DNA from 3 places in the Bacillus bruguierae genome. Region 3 is predicted to be linked to each of the others. Evidence: riboswitches for the same ligand, from Rfam matches in the RefSeq annotation. Region 3 holds a riboswitch; each other region holds the start of a gene.

Region 1 (4,941 bases), on a different contig from region 3:
CTCATTTAATTGGTAACTTAGATGTAGCTATTTTACCGATGGGAATTGCTGAGTTTGATTGGAAGACGAAAGAGCAAATAAGAGACCGTGCCTTTATTGAACGCATACGCGAGGCGACGTTTGAAGATACGCTAGAAGTGGCGAAACGATTACGAGCAAAACATACAATTATTACGCACATTGAAGAAGTAGACAATCTCGGATATGACGAATTGAAAGAAATTGAAGCTGAATTACGAGCAAAAGGTATGAATATAACGTTTGCTTACGATACGATGAAAATCGATGTATAGCGGGGAAAAATACATGGCTGTAACAAAAGGGAATCTATATGGAAACACAGCTAGATTTTATGATTTAGAAGAAAGGAAAGATTGTGGGGAATTATCATTTTATCTTGAAAGAGCTTCTAAATTATCAGGTGATATTTTAGAAATTGCTTGTGGGACAGGAAGAATTACTTTGCCCTTAGCTCAAGCGGGTTTTTCGGTATGGGGAATTGATTTATCCGAATATATGCTACATTTACTTAAAGAAAAGCTACACACACTGTCTAATGAAATTCAGAAGAATGTTCATCTTCAACAAGCAAGTATGACGAATTTTGTTATGAATAAGAGCTATAATTTAATTTTAATTCCGGGTATTTCATATCAAGCACTTCTCAAAAAAGAAGACCAAATAGAATGTTTAAAAACAGTGTATCACCATCTTAAAGCTGATGGAGAATTTATTTTCAATGTATTTCGCCCTTTTAAGCAATTAGATGAAACTTGGATTCAACCTGAAAAGATTCAATGGGAGAAGATAGATCCGCAAACAGGAAGTACAATTCAAAAATCTCATATTGCCAAAGCAATTGATGTGGAACATCAAATTATTTACCCTGAATATATATTTCGGATTACACATGAGAACGGAACAAAAGAAGAATTAAGAGAACAGTTGTCTCTAAAATATTACTACTATGAACAAATAACGGATATGATTCAGGCTGCTGGCTTTACAATCGCTGAGCAATATGGGAATTATGATGGTAGCTCTATTGAAGATGGGGCAGAGATGATTTTTGTTTGTAAGAAGTAAAAAGGAGAATTTGCTTAAGGCTAGATGAACTTTCATCTTCTATTTCCACTAACGAGAATTATGTGAGAAAAGTTCCTTCAGTCTTCTGAAGGAACTTTTGAGTCGATAATTCTTTTTCAAAAGACCAATACTTACTGTTTTCATTTTTTAGCAAGTAAATTCCTGTTATGCAGAAAAAAACATGACCGCTACTATGCGGGGCTAGATGCCCTCGCCCGCCTAAAAAGAAAAAGGTTTTTATGTCGGTTTTTTAATTTGTATTTATATAATTCTCTAGTTGACTCCTTTTTTAGAGATAACGACTTCTTCTACATACGTAAGCGCATGCTCAAAGTCCGCAATTAAATCATCTGCGTTTTCTAATCCAACAGATAAGCGCAGCAGTGCATTTGAAATTCCTCGTTTTTCACGTTCTGCTTGTGACATCGCAGCGTGTGACATTTTTGCTGGATACGAAAGAATCGATTCAACAGCTCCTAAACTAACTGCGAATACGGGAAGTTGAATGTGTGCTAGAAATTGTCGTAATGCATTTTCAGATTCTAGTGTAAAGGAAAGGACCGCTCCTGCTGATTTTGCTTGATTGTGCTGCGTTTCATATCCGGGGTGTGATGGTAACCCAGGATAATAGATATCTTTAATTTTGGGATGCTGCTGTAAATAACAGGCGATTTTTTCAGCGTTTCGTGAAGAGTGCTCTAAGCGAACGTGCAATGTTTTTAAACCGCGAAGGACAAGGGAGCAATCTTGTGGTCCTAATATAGCTCCAAAAGAATTTTGTAAAAATCCAACTTTTTGTGCGAGTTCTTCATCTTTTACGATTGCTAATCCGGCAGTAACATCACTATGACCTGCAAGAAATTTTGTTGCGCTATGGAGAACGATATCAGCCCCAAGTTCTATTGGTTTTTGGTAAAGGGGTGTTAAAAATGTATTATCAACAAAAGTGAGTGCATGGGCAGATTTTGCAAGTTCACAAACGGCTCTAATATTTGTTACTTTTAATAATGGATTTGACGGTGTTTCAACGTAAAAAACTTTTGTATTGGGACGAATATTTTGTTCTACCTCTTCTAAATTTGTCATGTCAACGAATGTGTGTGAAACGCCGTAACGAGAGAGAACTTCCGTTATAATTCGGTATGTACCTCCGTACACGTCTTCAGAAATAAGGACATGGTCTCCTTGAGATAAAAGAAGAAAAGCAGTTGAAATAGCAGCCATGCCAGATGAAAAGGCAAATCCTTTGCTTCCGCCTTCTAGTAAAGCGATTAGTTCCTCGAGAGCTTCGCGTGTTGGATTTCCAGAACGACTATAATCATATTTTCCAAATGAATCTACATCAAATTGATGAAATGTAGATGTATTGTAAACAGGAACATTTACAGCACCTGTTTGTTTGTCATGCTTAAAACGATTATGAAGTAAAAGCGTATCTAGGGAATAACTCATATTCTCACTCCTTCTTTTACTTGTTTTAAAGTTTGCTGTAAGTCTTGAATTAAATCATCTTGGTTTTCAATTCCTACGGAGAAGCGCAGCAGACGATTACAAACGCCTCGTGCTATGCGAATATCTTCTGGTATATCGGCATGTGTTTGTGTTGCGGGGTATGTAATAAAGCTTTCTACACCGCCAAGACTTTCTGCAAACGTAATAAGAGAAAGCGATTGTAAGAATGGATCAATCCACGCTTCTTCTCGTAGTTTAAAAGAGATCATACCGCCTTTTCCTGGATAATACACATCGGTTATGGCTTCTTCTTCTTGTAAATAGGAAACAATTGCTTTTGCGTTCTCTTCATGCTGCCTCATGCGCAGCGCTAATGTTTTCATGCCGCGTATTAAAAGCCAAGAATCAAATGGATTTAACACCGCTCCAGATGCATTGTGATAGTAAGCGAGTTCTTCGCATAATTTTGCCCCTTTTGCAACAACGAGTCCGCTTAATACATCATTATGACCGCCTAAATACTTTGTAGCGCTATGCAGGACAATGTCGGCACCTGTTGTTAATGGTTGTTGCAAATAGGGTGTGTAAAATGTGTTATCGACAATAAGGAGCAAGTCGTGACGTTTTGCAATGGCAGCAACTGCGGCAATGTCCATTATTTGCATAAGTGGATTTGTTGGTGTTTCTATGAAAATGGCTTTTGTTTTCGGTGAAATTGCTTTTTCAATTTCTTCTATATGTTGTGTATCTATATATCTACATCGAACATCCCATTTTTGCTCGTGTTCTGTAAATAACCGATATGTTCCGCCGTATAAATCTTCAGATACAATTAGTTCGTCACCAGAGCGAAATAGTGAAAGGACAAGAAGAACAGCAGCCATTCCTGAGCTACAGGCATAGCCTTGCTCGCCATGTTCTAAGTCAGCGATCGCGCGTTCTAATAGAAGGCGTGTTGGGTTTCCAGTTCGGGAATAATCAAACCCTGTTGACTTTCCAATTCCTTCGTGGCGATAAGCAGTGGAAAAGTAAACGGGTGGGTTGACCGCTCCAGTTATTGTTTCACTGCGATTTCCAATTTGGGCAAGCTTTGTTTCCATTGTAGACATAATAGAATTCCTCCCTAGTACAAAATAAAAAAGCCTTCTAAGAAGAAGGCTTATATACGGGAAATATAGTCTTCTTCTTATCTGTCAAATCATTTCTCAATTTGCTGGAATTAGCACCTTATTAACAAATAAAAAGCTTGTTAATGGTTGCTGAGGCGTCATTGGGCCAGTCCCTCGACCTCTCTCGATAAGAATTCGAAATATGAAGTTTTTGATTATGTTTTTTACTTTACAACAAATTTAGAAAGAAACGCAACTATATTTTGAATAATTTTATTTTTCTTTATTTTCATTGACTTTCGTATTTTAACATGCTAAATTAGTGAAAAAATTAACAAAGATTGTTAATAAGTGAACGGATAATGTTTACTTTTTGTAATTATAATCGAATGAAACTCTTATTAAGAGTGGTGGAGGGAAAGGCCCTGTGAAACCCAGCAACCTTCAAGCAATATGTTTGAAACGGTGCTAAGACCTGCAGAACAAATTGTTCTGAATGATAAGAGGAGGATAAAATGCTGTCCCCCTCTTCTCAATGAAGAGGGGGGTTTTTTATATAAATACAAATTAAAAAACGACATAAAAACCCCCACTGATTAAAGTTTCACTTTATATATATTGAAAAGAAGAGAGGGAGACATGTGAAACTACTAGATTTATTGCAAAGAGGAATTGTGATTGGGGACGGAGCGATGGGAACATTGTTGTATTCTCATGGTTTACAAAGCTGCTTTGAAGAATTGAATTTATCTGAGCCGGAACGGATTATTTCGATTCATAAACAATATGTTGCCGCAGGGGCAGATGTCATTCAAACCAATACATACGGAGCAAATGAAGGGAAACTTCGTATGTACGGTCTTGAGGATCGCGTAAGGAAAATTAACCGCGCTGCTGTAAGACATGCAAAAGAAGCGGTGACAGAAAAGAATGCAATCGTAGGAACAATCGGTGGAATGAAACATATTGGAGCAGTTACAACCACGGATATGGAGCGTGAATTTATGCTCTTAGAGCAAGCAAATGCCCTGCTAGAAGAAAGTGTTGATGGGTTATTACTAGAAACATTTTACGATGAATTTGAATTACTTCATGCAGTAAAAGTATTACGGAAGCAAACCAATGTCCCTCTTATTGCGCAGCTTGCCCTTCATGAAGCTGGTACAACACAAAATGGAAATAGTGTAGATGATGTATTGAAGCAGCTTATAGAGTATGGTGCAAATGTGGTCGGATTAAATTGTCAGTTAGGGCCGCTTCATATGATTGAATCTTTTGAGACGATAGAAATTCC
Region 2 (4,941 bases), on a different contig from region 3:
TCTATTTCCCCCTACTACACTAATTTAAATGGATAAAAAATCCAAATTGTTATGATTTATTATATCTTCAAATTTCCACATAAACTATTACAATTTTCATATTCATAGAAATATACATTCTATTTGAATTTACTTTCTAAAGGAGACTCTTTCCTGTTATTATATGAAGGTGCCAAAAAAGGAGATATGAAAACGCGTTTATATAATGACTGCGTTCTCCTTATAAACATCACTACTTCATCGTTTTAACGATCACTTCTTAAGTGGAAAATTACCAATCATTAGAACTACATATATTTTATTGCTATAACAAGAAAGGAGTCTTGTAATGGACATTTTATTAGCACTTCTTCCTGCATTAGCATGGGGAAACGTTTTATTAGTAAGTGTAAAAATGGGTGGCGGTGCATATAGCCAAACGGTCGGTATGACAATTGGTGCTCTATTCTTCGCAACAATTATGTATGCATTTACAACACCGGCACTATCTTTAACTATATTAATTGTTGGCTTTATTTCTGGTTTATTTTGGGCTTTAGGACAAGTCAATCAATTAAAAACTGTTCAAACAATAGGCGTCTCAACAACTGTTACCATTTCAACAGGTATGCAGCTTGTAGCTACTTCTATCTTTGGGGTCATTGCCTTTCACGAGTGGACAACTACTACTACAATTATTATGGGAACGATTGCAATTCTTTTCATCGTAATCGGTGTTGTATTTACTTCTTTAGATGATAAAGAAAATGCACAACCACCAGGACAATTGAAAAAAGGGTTACTCACTCTAATTGTTTCAACTTTCGGTTATTTTGGGTATGTAATTATTATTCGTTGGTACAACATTGATGGCTGGGCGGCTATTTTACCGCAAGCAGTTGGTATGTTTGTTGGAGCAGTTATACTGACATTTAAGCATAAGCCATTTAACAAATATGCAATTCGTAATATCGTATCTGGTCTACTTTGGGGAACAGGAAACTTATTCTTACTTCTTTCCTTACCACGAGTTGGCGTTGCAACAAGCTTCTCATTATCTCAAACAGGGATTGTCATCTCAACGTTTGGTGCAATTGTCTTCTTAGGTGAAAAGAAAACAAAACGTCAAATGGTATTTATCGCGCTTGGTAGTGCTTTAATTATTGGCGGGGCTGTTCTACTTGGTTTGGCAAAAGCTTAATGATATATCCTAGTTTCGGAAATGCTATTTTCTGAAACTAGGATTTTTTTGTATACAAGCCTTTTCTTTTTACAATTCTCTTTTATCAATGTTATCGTTTTAGCAATACATTTCCTACAGGAAGGATCAAAAAATATGCAAAAGAAACAAAGAGTGCTGTTTATTGGTGCAGGTCGTATGGCTGAAGCCCTTTTTGCCGGGCTTCTTCATACAAGTAAAGAACACATTGCTGAGATTGTCGTATCCAATCAACGAAATCAAGAAAGGCTTACAGAGTTACATGAAAAGTATGCTGTTTCTACAACAACAGATTGGAAACAATATGCGGCAGATGTTGATGTTATCGTCTTAGCAATGCCTCCAGAAGCACATGAACAACTGTTAACTGAACTCTCTCCACTTGTCAGCAATCAGTTTATTGTAACAGTTGCAGCTGGTATTGGACCTTCTTATTTAGAATCAAAGCTTCCTAAAGGTGCTGCCGTTGCTTGGATTATGCCAAATACAGCTGCTACAATCGGGAAATCCATTTCTTTATACACAGCAGGCTCTTTTGTAAGCAAAGGACATCTTGAAATTTTGCAAATGCTCGTAAAAGGTATTGGAGACGCACAATTATGTACAGAAGAAGAAATTCATCAACTAACAGCTGTCACAGGAAGCGCCCCTGCCTTTCTCTACTATTTTGCCGAGAGCTTAATTGAAGCAACAAAACGGTATGGTATCGATGAGATAACTGCAAAGCATCTCGTAATTAAAATGATTACGGGGTCTGCTTCTATGCTAGAAAGTGAAAACAATCCTGCTATGCTTCGTGAACAAGTGACAACACCCGGTGGCGCAACTGCAGCAGGTTTGAAAGTATTATATGAAAATAATTTTATGAACATGATACAAGAGGCAATTGAAGCAACAAATAAAAAAGCTAGTGGAAAAACAATTCAATTGTAAAACAAGACTGAGGCTAACTCAGATCATTTTAATTTTTCGACATATAAGTCGCTGCTATGCAAAATACAACATGAGCTGTACTCGCTTGCTCCCTTTATTTTAAACCTGGCATGTGGCAGGAAAAGGCCCTAACCGCTTCTATACACGGCCAGACGCTCTTGTCCACCCCTAAAAAGAAATAGGTTTTTATGTCGTTTTTTTACTTGGATATATATATAAGGTCATCAAGCAAATGTTTGATGACCTTCCGTTCTGATTAAACTTAAAATTCAAAATATTAATATTCTAATTGACAGTTCTTTTATCTCAGTGCTAATATTTTGAATAATCAAAGCAACACAAAATTTAATACTTATTTATTATGTTTACTCATTGTATCCAGAGAGGTGGAGGGACTGGCCCTGTGAAACCTCGGCAACAGGTTCGCTTGCGAATACTGTGCCACTTCCTGCAAGCAGTTAGCTTGAAAGATAGAATGAGGGACTTTGTTTATAAATGTGCGCACATTTATAACATTTAAATCCCTCTTTTTCTATACGAAAAGAGGGATTTTTTATTTCCCTCATAATTGTTGGCCAACAAAACATGAAAACAAAGTAGACAAACAATTTAGGGAGGAACAAAACATGAAAAAGAAATTTTTACCTGCTGTCGTATCTGTTTTAGGAGCAAGCTTATTATTAACAGGATGCGGTAGCTATAATAAAGATAACGCGAACGATGTAAAAGCAAAAGATAAAGCACCTGATAAACAAGTACTTAACTTAGCATCTCCTACTGAAATTCGTACGATGGATACGGCACGTGCAACAGATACCGATTCTGGGCAAGTGATGAGAAACGTATTTGAAGGCTTATATAACCTTGGAGAAGGAAACAAACCTGTTCCTGGTGTCGCGAAATCGCATGATGTTAATGCAGATAAAACAAAATATACGTTTCATTTACGAGATTCAAAATGGTCCAATGGAACACCTGTTACAGCGAAAGACTTCGTATTCGCTTGGCAACGTGCTGTTGATCCTGCAACAGCTTCTGAATATGCTTTCTTATTCTTTGACATAAAAAATGCGCAAAAGATTAACAATAAAGAGCTTTCGCTTGATCAACTAGGTGTAAAAGCAATTGATGATAAAACATTGGAAGTAGAGTTAGACCGCCCTGTGCCTTACTTTATTAGCTTAACAGCGTTCCCAACATTCCTGCCTGTTAACGAAGAATTCTTTAAATCACAAGGCAAGAAGTACGCTTTAGAGTCTAACGCATTAATTTATAATGGGGCCTTTACATTAGAAAATTGGAAACATGAACAAAGCTTCCAATTTAAGAAAAATCCAAACTATTGGGATAAAGATGTTGTAAAATTAGAAGAAATTAATTTTAATATCGTGAAAGAGAAATCAACAGAGGTAAACCTATACGAATCTAAACAACTTGACCGTGTTGTTTTAACATCTGATTTAGTTGATAAATACCGTAAAGATTCTAATTTTAAAGAACGACCAGCTGTCGGCGTACAATTTTTACGCATGAACCAACAAAATAAAGTACTACAAAACATTAATGCTCGCCAAGCTATTGATAAAACAATCGATAAAAAAGCTTTTGTAAATGTTCTATTGAATGATGGCTCTCTTCCTGCCTACTCGCTTATTCCAAAAAACTTTGCAAAAGGACCGAACGGAAAAGACTTCCGCGCTGAAAATGGTGACTTAACAAAAGAAAGTCCAAAAGAGGCTCAAAAATTATGGAAAAAAGCAAAACAAGAACTTGGACCAGATAAAATTACACTAGAACTTTTAACAAGCGATACGGATTTATCAAAGAAAACAGGAGCGTATTTAAAAGAGCAACTTGAGAAAAACTTAGAAGGATTAACAGTTACATTAAAACCACAGCCTCGTAAGCAACAAGTAACTTTATTATTACAAGGCAATTATGAAATTGGTATCGATGGCTGGAGTCCAGACTTTGCTGATCCAATTACATTCTTAGAATTGTTCACAACCGGTAATCCATACAACTTAGATCATTACTCTAATAAGGAATTTGATGATTTAATCAAAAAAGTAAAAACAGATCTCGCTGGTAATGAAAAAGCACGCTGGGAAGCTTTAAAACAAACAGAAAAAATCTTATTTAAAGATGCGGTAATCTCACCTCTATATCAAAACGGAAAATCTTATTTACAGCGCTCTTATGTAAAAGGTGTCGTTGAGGTTGATTTTGCAGGTCCATTAAACTTTAAATGGGCAAGAATTGAAAAGTAATATACAAAAGGTATCCCTTTCAAAGGATACCTTTTTCTTTATGCTTCATTCCCTTTTATTACAGTTTGATTTTTCTTCAATGAGATAGATATTTTATATCCGATTACAGCAATTATTTGAGTCACCGCAATAATCATGCATAAAAACATGATATTTTTTGTTAGATTCTCTCCTCCAAATATAATTGTATAATATCCATCTGCTGCATATGTGGCAGGAAGTAAATTTCCAATTGTTTGATACGTATGTGATAGCATCACATGCGGTACCATCACACCAGCGCTCACAAGCTGTAAAGATAACGTAAGAATATTAAATAGCATCCCCGCATTTCCAAATAAATTAAGAAACATTTGCGTTAAGGAAAGAAAAGCAAAAAAGACAATGGTTTGAAACAACCAAACCGTAAATATCGGTTCCTGTATTGGAATCTGAAAGAACTTCATCAAAACAATTGTAATAATTGCCAATACTACAGCAACAGCCATATTAATAAGTTGCCTTGAAAAGAAATTCCCCAAACCTCTTTCAACAAGTTGC
Region 3 (4,941 bases):
CCCAAACATCTTTTGCTCTAGCAAATATTTCGGAACGCCGTAGTGATAATACAATCCAGCTTGTGCCCCCCAGCAAATATGAAGCGTTGATGTAACATGTGTCTTCGAATAAGCCATAATTTTCTTCAGTTCTTCCCAATAATCTACCTCTTCGAAAGTAAGTGTTTCAACCGGAGCACCCGTAATGATGAGCCCGTCAAATTTTTCTCCTTCAATATCATGAAATGTCTTATAAAAGCTTGTTAAATGCTCCTGAGTTACATTTCTTGATGTATGGGACCCCATATGAAGTAAATGGACATCGAGTTGAAGCGGTGTATTTCCAATTAAACGAAGCAAATGCGTTTCTGTTTCTTGTTTTGTTGGCATTAAATTTAAAATAGCAATCTTCAAGGCACGAATATCTTGCGTTTCTGCTCGCTCTTTCGTCATCACAAAAATATTTTCATTTTGTAATACTTTACGAGCTGGTAAATCTTTATCAATGATGATCGGCATACTGTTTTCCTCCAGAAAGTGCTGCTTTTAAATCAGCAATAATATCCGCCGCATCTTCAATACCAACCGATAATCGAATTAAATCAGGCGTTACACCTGCTAAACGCTGCTGCTCTTCTGTAAGCTGACGATGCGTTGTGCTTGCAGGGTGAATGACACAAGTTCTTACATCTGCAACATGCGTCACCAATGTGGCAAGCTTCACATCTTTAATAAACTGTTTAGCAGATTCAAGACCTCCTTTTACTCCAAATGTCAAAACACCACTCGCACCTTTCGGTAAATATTTTTGCGCCAATGCATAATTTTCATTATTTTGAAGTCCAGGATAATTGACCCAATCAACGCGCTCATGCTGCGATAACCACTGTGCAACAGCTAATGCATTTTGACTATGTCGCTCCATACGAAGATGCAACGTTTCTAAGCCAATATTGCTCATGTACGCATTGAATGGGCTCATACAATTTCCATAGTCTCTTAATAACTGTACACGAGCTTTCACAATGTATGCTGCTTGCCCGAACTTTTTCACATAGTTCACACCATGATAGCTCGGATCTGGTTCAACAAATTCAGGAAATTTACTCCAATCGAAATTTCCCCCATCAATGACAATGCCGCCAAGTGAGCTTGCATGACCATCAATATATTTCGTTGTAGAATGAACAACAATGTTTGCACCATGTTCAAATGCATGACATAAATACGGTGTCGCTAACGTATTATCCACAATAAACGGTATTCCAAGCTCTTTTGCCGCATCAGAAAACTCTTTAAAATTCAGTACATTCATCGCAGGATTTCCAAGCGATTCCGCATACACAAGCTTTGTTTTCTCATTTGCGAGGGCAACAATTTTATCAGCAGATAGGTTTGGATTAAAGAACGTAACCTCAATCCCAAGCTTCTTAAGACTAACTGCAAATAAATTAAATGTACCGCCATATACTGTTGATGAGCAGAGCAAATGATCGCCGCTGTTACAAATATTTAATACCGCTAGCATAATCGCAGCTTGCCCTGATGCGGTTGCAACCGCACCAACACCGCCCTCTAACTCTGTCAACTTCTGCTCAAATGCCGCAAGTGTCGGGTTGCCAATACGCGTATAAATATATCCTTCTGCCTCCAAATTAAAGAGAGCTGCTAAATCATCAGAAGTGTCATATTTATACGTTGTACTTTGATAAAGCGGCAAAACACGCGGTTCACCATTTTTCGGCGTATAGCCACCTTGCACGCAAATCGTTCCTTTTCCCCATGATTCTCCCATTTCCCAAACTCCTTTCTTTTATATAAAATAAAAAACTGCTTCTTTCCTAAATAAGAAAGAAGCAGCTTAGATAAACGCTCGCCATGTAGCCTTTCTTATCTTTCAGGAAATACCTGCAGGATTTGGCACAATTCCGATTTACGGCTGTTGCCAAGGTTTCATAGGGCCCGTTCCCTCCACCTATTCTTGATAAGACTTATGCAATTACCGATGATTTTATAGAAACTATTTCCTCATGTCAATATATTTTTCTGAATATTTCCAAAGTATTTCATTAACTGTTTTATTCCCTCTACCGCTGAACTTTACCAAATAAAGAATATTCTGTAAAATTAAAAGTATGAATGATAACTCATTCATAAACCAATAGGAGGCGATAGATACATGAAAGTCGGAGAAATTTTAACTTTTGAAAAATCATTTACGAGAGAGGATGTAGAGCTATTTAGTAAAATTTCTGGTGATGCTGGTGAACATCATGTTGTTCCAGATGAACATGGACGCGTAATGGTACAAGGATTACTCGTTGCAACATTACCTACAAAAATTGGCGGCGATTTAAATTTTATTGCAAGAGATGTGGAGCTTACTTTCTTACGCCCAGTCTTTACCGGAGATACTGTTCGATGTGAAGTCACACTTATTCATCATGAAAAACAAGCAGATCGAATAATTGCTGTTTCAAAGGCAGAATGCTTTAATCAAAATGGTAAAAAAGTATTGGAAGGATCCTTCCAAGGAATTATTCGTCAATAATTTGAACTACCCCCACTTATCGGCCAATGCCTCTTGAAGTGGGGGATTTTTCATTCCTTACTGATAAAAAAACGCCCAATCAGGCTTTTGACTTCCCCACCTATCTTCTTTAGAAAAGTAGAATCGGCTCGTCCAGAATGTGAGGGGGATGGAGCTTCTGACGTAGATGTGTATTTTACCTCGTAGGAAGAAGCGAAGCCACCGAACATTCTAGCCACTGGAACTAGACAATGCCTTCTCTCTGAATCTTGAGGTGGGGGTCTTACTGCCCACAAATAGCGGGATAAATTTGAAAAAATACAGGAAATGTTCTATTTAAAGACCAAAAATACATTTAAAAAACCTTACTTACTATGTAAAATGAAAGAGTTATATTTAATTCATTAAGGTAACCTTGAAAATGCTATTTTTCACAACGCTACTTATACAAATGTTGCCACATCACTTATTATAAAGTGATATTTTTTCTTTATGGGGATTAAAAACTTAACTTAATAACTATGTTGCTGCACATTTTTCATATGAATTTCAAATAAAATTCATATAAATCCTTTAATATTAAACACTATAGGTAATTCTCTATCTTTTATATAAATTACTCTTCAGTAAGTCTTTTTACAAAAATGTAAAAAAGAGCTGTCATAACATATATAAGCATAATTATTCTCGTATCAGAATCTCTAAATTTTTCATAACAAGAATGTAACATAAAGGAGGCATAAAAATGACTATTAGAAGAGGCATGCATTCTTTACTTATCATGTACGGTATGTTTCTAGGTTCTATAGTTGGTGCTACAGTCTGGTTATTTTTAGTTACCACAAATGCTGGAATTCACTTTATTTGGGGATATTTACCCAAAGAATTTTCATTACCACCTTATTATACAATTTGTGTAACAATGATTGGCGGTGTTCTTGTCGGACTGTCACAAAAATACTTCGGTACATACCCGCGTTTAATGCCAGAAGTAATGGGCGAATATAAAAAAACAGGTAGAATTGAGTATAGTTTTGTACATAAATCTACGTTAACAGCTATTATTGTTTTAATATTTGGTGCAAGCTTAGGACCGGAAGCAGCACTTGTTGGAATTATCGGTGGACTTTGTACGTGGGTTGGAGATCGTTTTCATTTCGCTTTAAAAGGAATGAAGGGATTAACTGAAATTGGAATTGGTGCTACTTTAAGTGTTATTTTTAATGCGCCATTATTCGGTTATTTAGCTCCGAGTGAAAATGAGAATAAACCAATTGACGAAATTTCCAAAGGAAAAAAAACTATTGTATATCTCGCTACTACTTTTGCTGGTTTTTCTGTTTATTTATTACTTAGTAAGTTTGATAATCGAGGATCTTTTATTGTTGATTTTGGGAAAGGGTCTTTTTCACTTCAGGAATGGATTGCCTTTTTACCTCTGATTTGTATAGGAGCTGGTGTAGGCTATTTTTATTTCAAGATAGAATATATATTTGAAAAAATCGTTCATCCTTTTCAAGAATATAAAGTCACATTGGGAATTATAGGTGGCATTCTTTTAGGGATTGCCGGAACTTTACTACCCTACACAATGTTTTCAGGAGAACATCAATTAAAAGACTTAGTCCATGAATGGACAGCATTATCATTTTGGATGCTGCTTCTTTCAGGAGTTTTAAAATTATGTGTAACGGCAGTCTGTTTAAGTACAGGTTGGCGTGGTGGACATATTTTTCCGATTATATTCGCTGGTGCAAGTATTGGATATGCTGTGGCTACTGTCATACCGTTAGACCCAGTTGCTTCTGTAGCTATTGTGACAACAGCCATTTCAAGCTATGCAGTACGAAAACCAATCGCTATTACATTATTATTACTTATGTTCTTCCCAATTAATTTATTGTTACCAATGATTGGAGCTGCAATGATTGGTAATCTTTTTCCACTTCCTAATCATAATGGGAATAAACAAGAGGAGATGGAACAAAAATAAAGTAAGAAAATAAACAAGCAGTACTACCGCTATAAAAGCGTTGGTACTGCTTGTTTTGTTAATTAAAACATATTTAACTACTTTCTTTTTTCGCTTTGTACTTCCTCATAACATTGATATAATAATTAAAAATGTAGTTTTCATTCTATCACCCGAGGGGGCTTTCACAATGTCATTAAATAAAGCACTTACAATTGCTGGATCGGATACGAGCGGCGGCGCTGGTATGCAAGCAGACTTAAAAACATTCCAAGAGCTTGGTGTATACGGTATGACAGCTCTTACAACAATCGTAACAATGGACCCGCATAACGGTTGGGCACATAACGTGTTCCCAATTCCTGCGTCTACATTAAAACCACAATTAGAAACAACAATTGAAGGCGTTGGCGTTGATGCATTAAAAACAGGTATGCTTGGCTCTGTTGAAATTATTGAA

The links. A riboswitch is a leader RNA that binds a small molecule or an ion and turns the genes downstream of it on or off. The one in region 3 is predicted to bind S-adenosylmethionine.
Region 1: linked by a shared signal. The riboswitch ahead of WAZ07_RS02950 (methionine biosynthesis PLP-dependent protein) and the one ahead of WAZ07_RS06715 (bifunctional O-acetylhomoserine aminocarboxypropyltransferase/cysteine synthase) in region 3 are both predicted to bind S-adenosylmethionine.
Region 2: linked by a shared signal. The riboswitch ahead of WAZ07_RS20405 (peptide ABC transporter substrate-binding protein) and the one ahead of WAZ07_RS06715 (bifunctional O-acetylhomoserine aminocarboxypropyltransferase/cysteine synthase) in region 3 are both predicted to bind S-adenosylmethionine.

What each region holds. Positions count from the first base shown of each region.
Region 1 covers NZ_JBAWSX010000001.1:589,510-594,450, forward strand. Annotated here, with positions in the region: gene WAZ07_RS02935 (MBL fold metallo-hydrolase) at 1-293, shown strand, start outside; gene WAZ07_RS02940 (class I SAM-dependent methyltransferase) at 307-1,086, shown strand; gene metC (cystathionine beta-lyase) at 1,360-2,538, opposite strand; gene WAZ07_RS02950 (methionine biosynthesis PLP-dependent protein) at 2,535-3,647, opposite strand; SAM riboswitch class I at 3,722-3,841, opposite strand; SAM riboswitch class I at 4,043-4,153, shown strand; gene WAZ07_RS02955 (bifunctional homocysteine S-methyltransferase/methylenetetrahydrofolate reductase) at 4,289-4,941, shown strand, end outside.
Region 2 covers NZ_JBAWSX010000015.1:57,429-62,369, reverse strand. Annotated here, with positions in the region: gene WAZ07_RS20415 (GRP family sugar transporter) at 329-1,180, shown strand; gene proC (pyrroline-5-carboxylate reductase) at 1,316-2,131, shown strand; SAM riboswitch class I at 2,503-2,608, shown strand; gene WAZ07_RS20405 (peptide ABC transporter substrate-binding protein) at 2,758-4,401, shown strand; gene WAZ07_RS20400 (YhgE/Pip domain-containing protein) at 4,440-4,941, opposite strand, start outside.
Region 3 covers NZ_JBAWSX010000003.1:6,070-11,010, reverse strand. Annotated here, with positions in the region: gene metA (homoserine O-acetyltransferase MetA) at 1-498, opposite strand, end outside; gene WAZ07_RS06715 (bifunctional O-acetylhomoserine aminocarboxypropyltransferase/cysteine synthase) at 482-1,774, opposite strand; SAM riboswitch class I at 1,867-1,970, opposite strand; gene WAZ07_RS06710 (hotdog family protein) at 2,159-2,530, shown strand; gene WAZ07_RS06705 (chloride channel protein) at 3,255-4,502, shown strand; gene pdxK (pyridoxine/pyridoxal/pyridoxamine kinase) at 4,672-4,941, shown strand, end outside.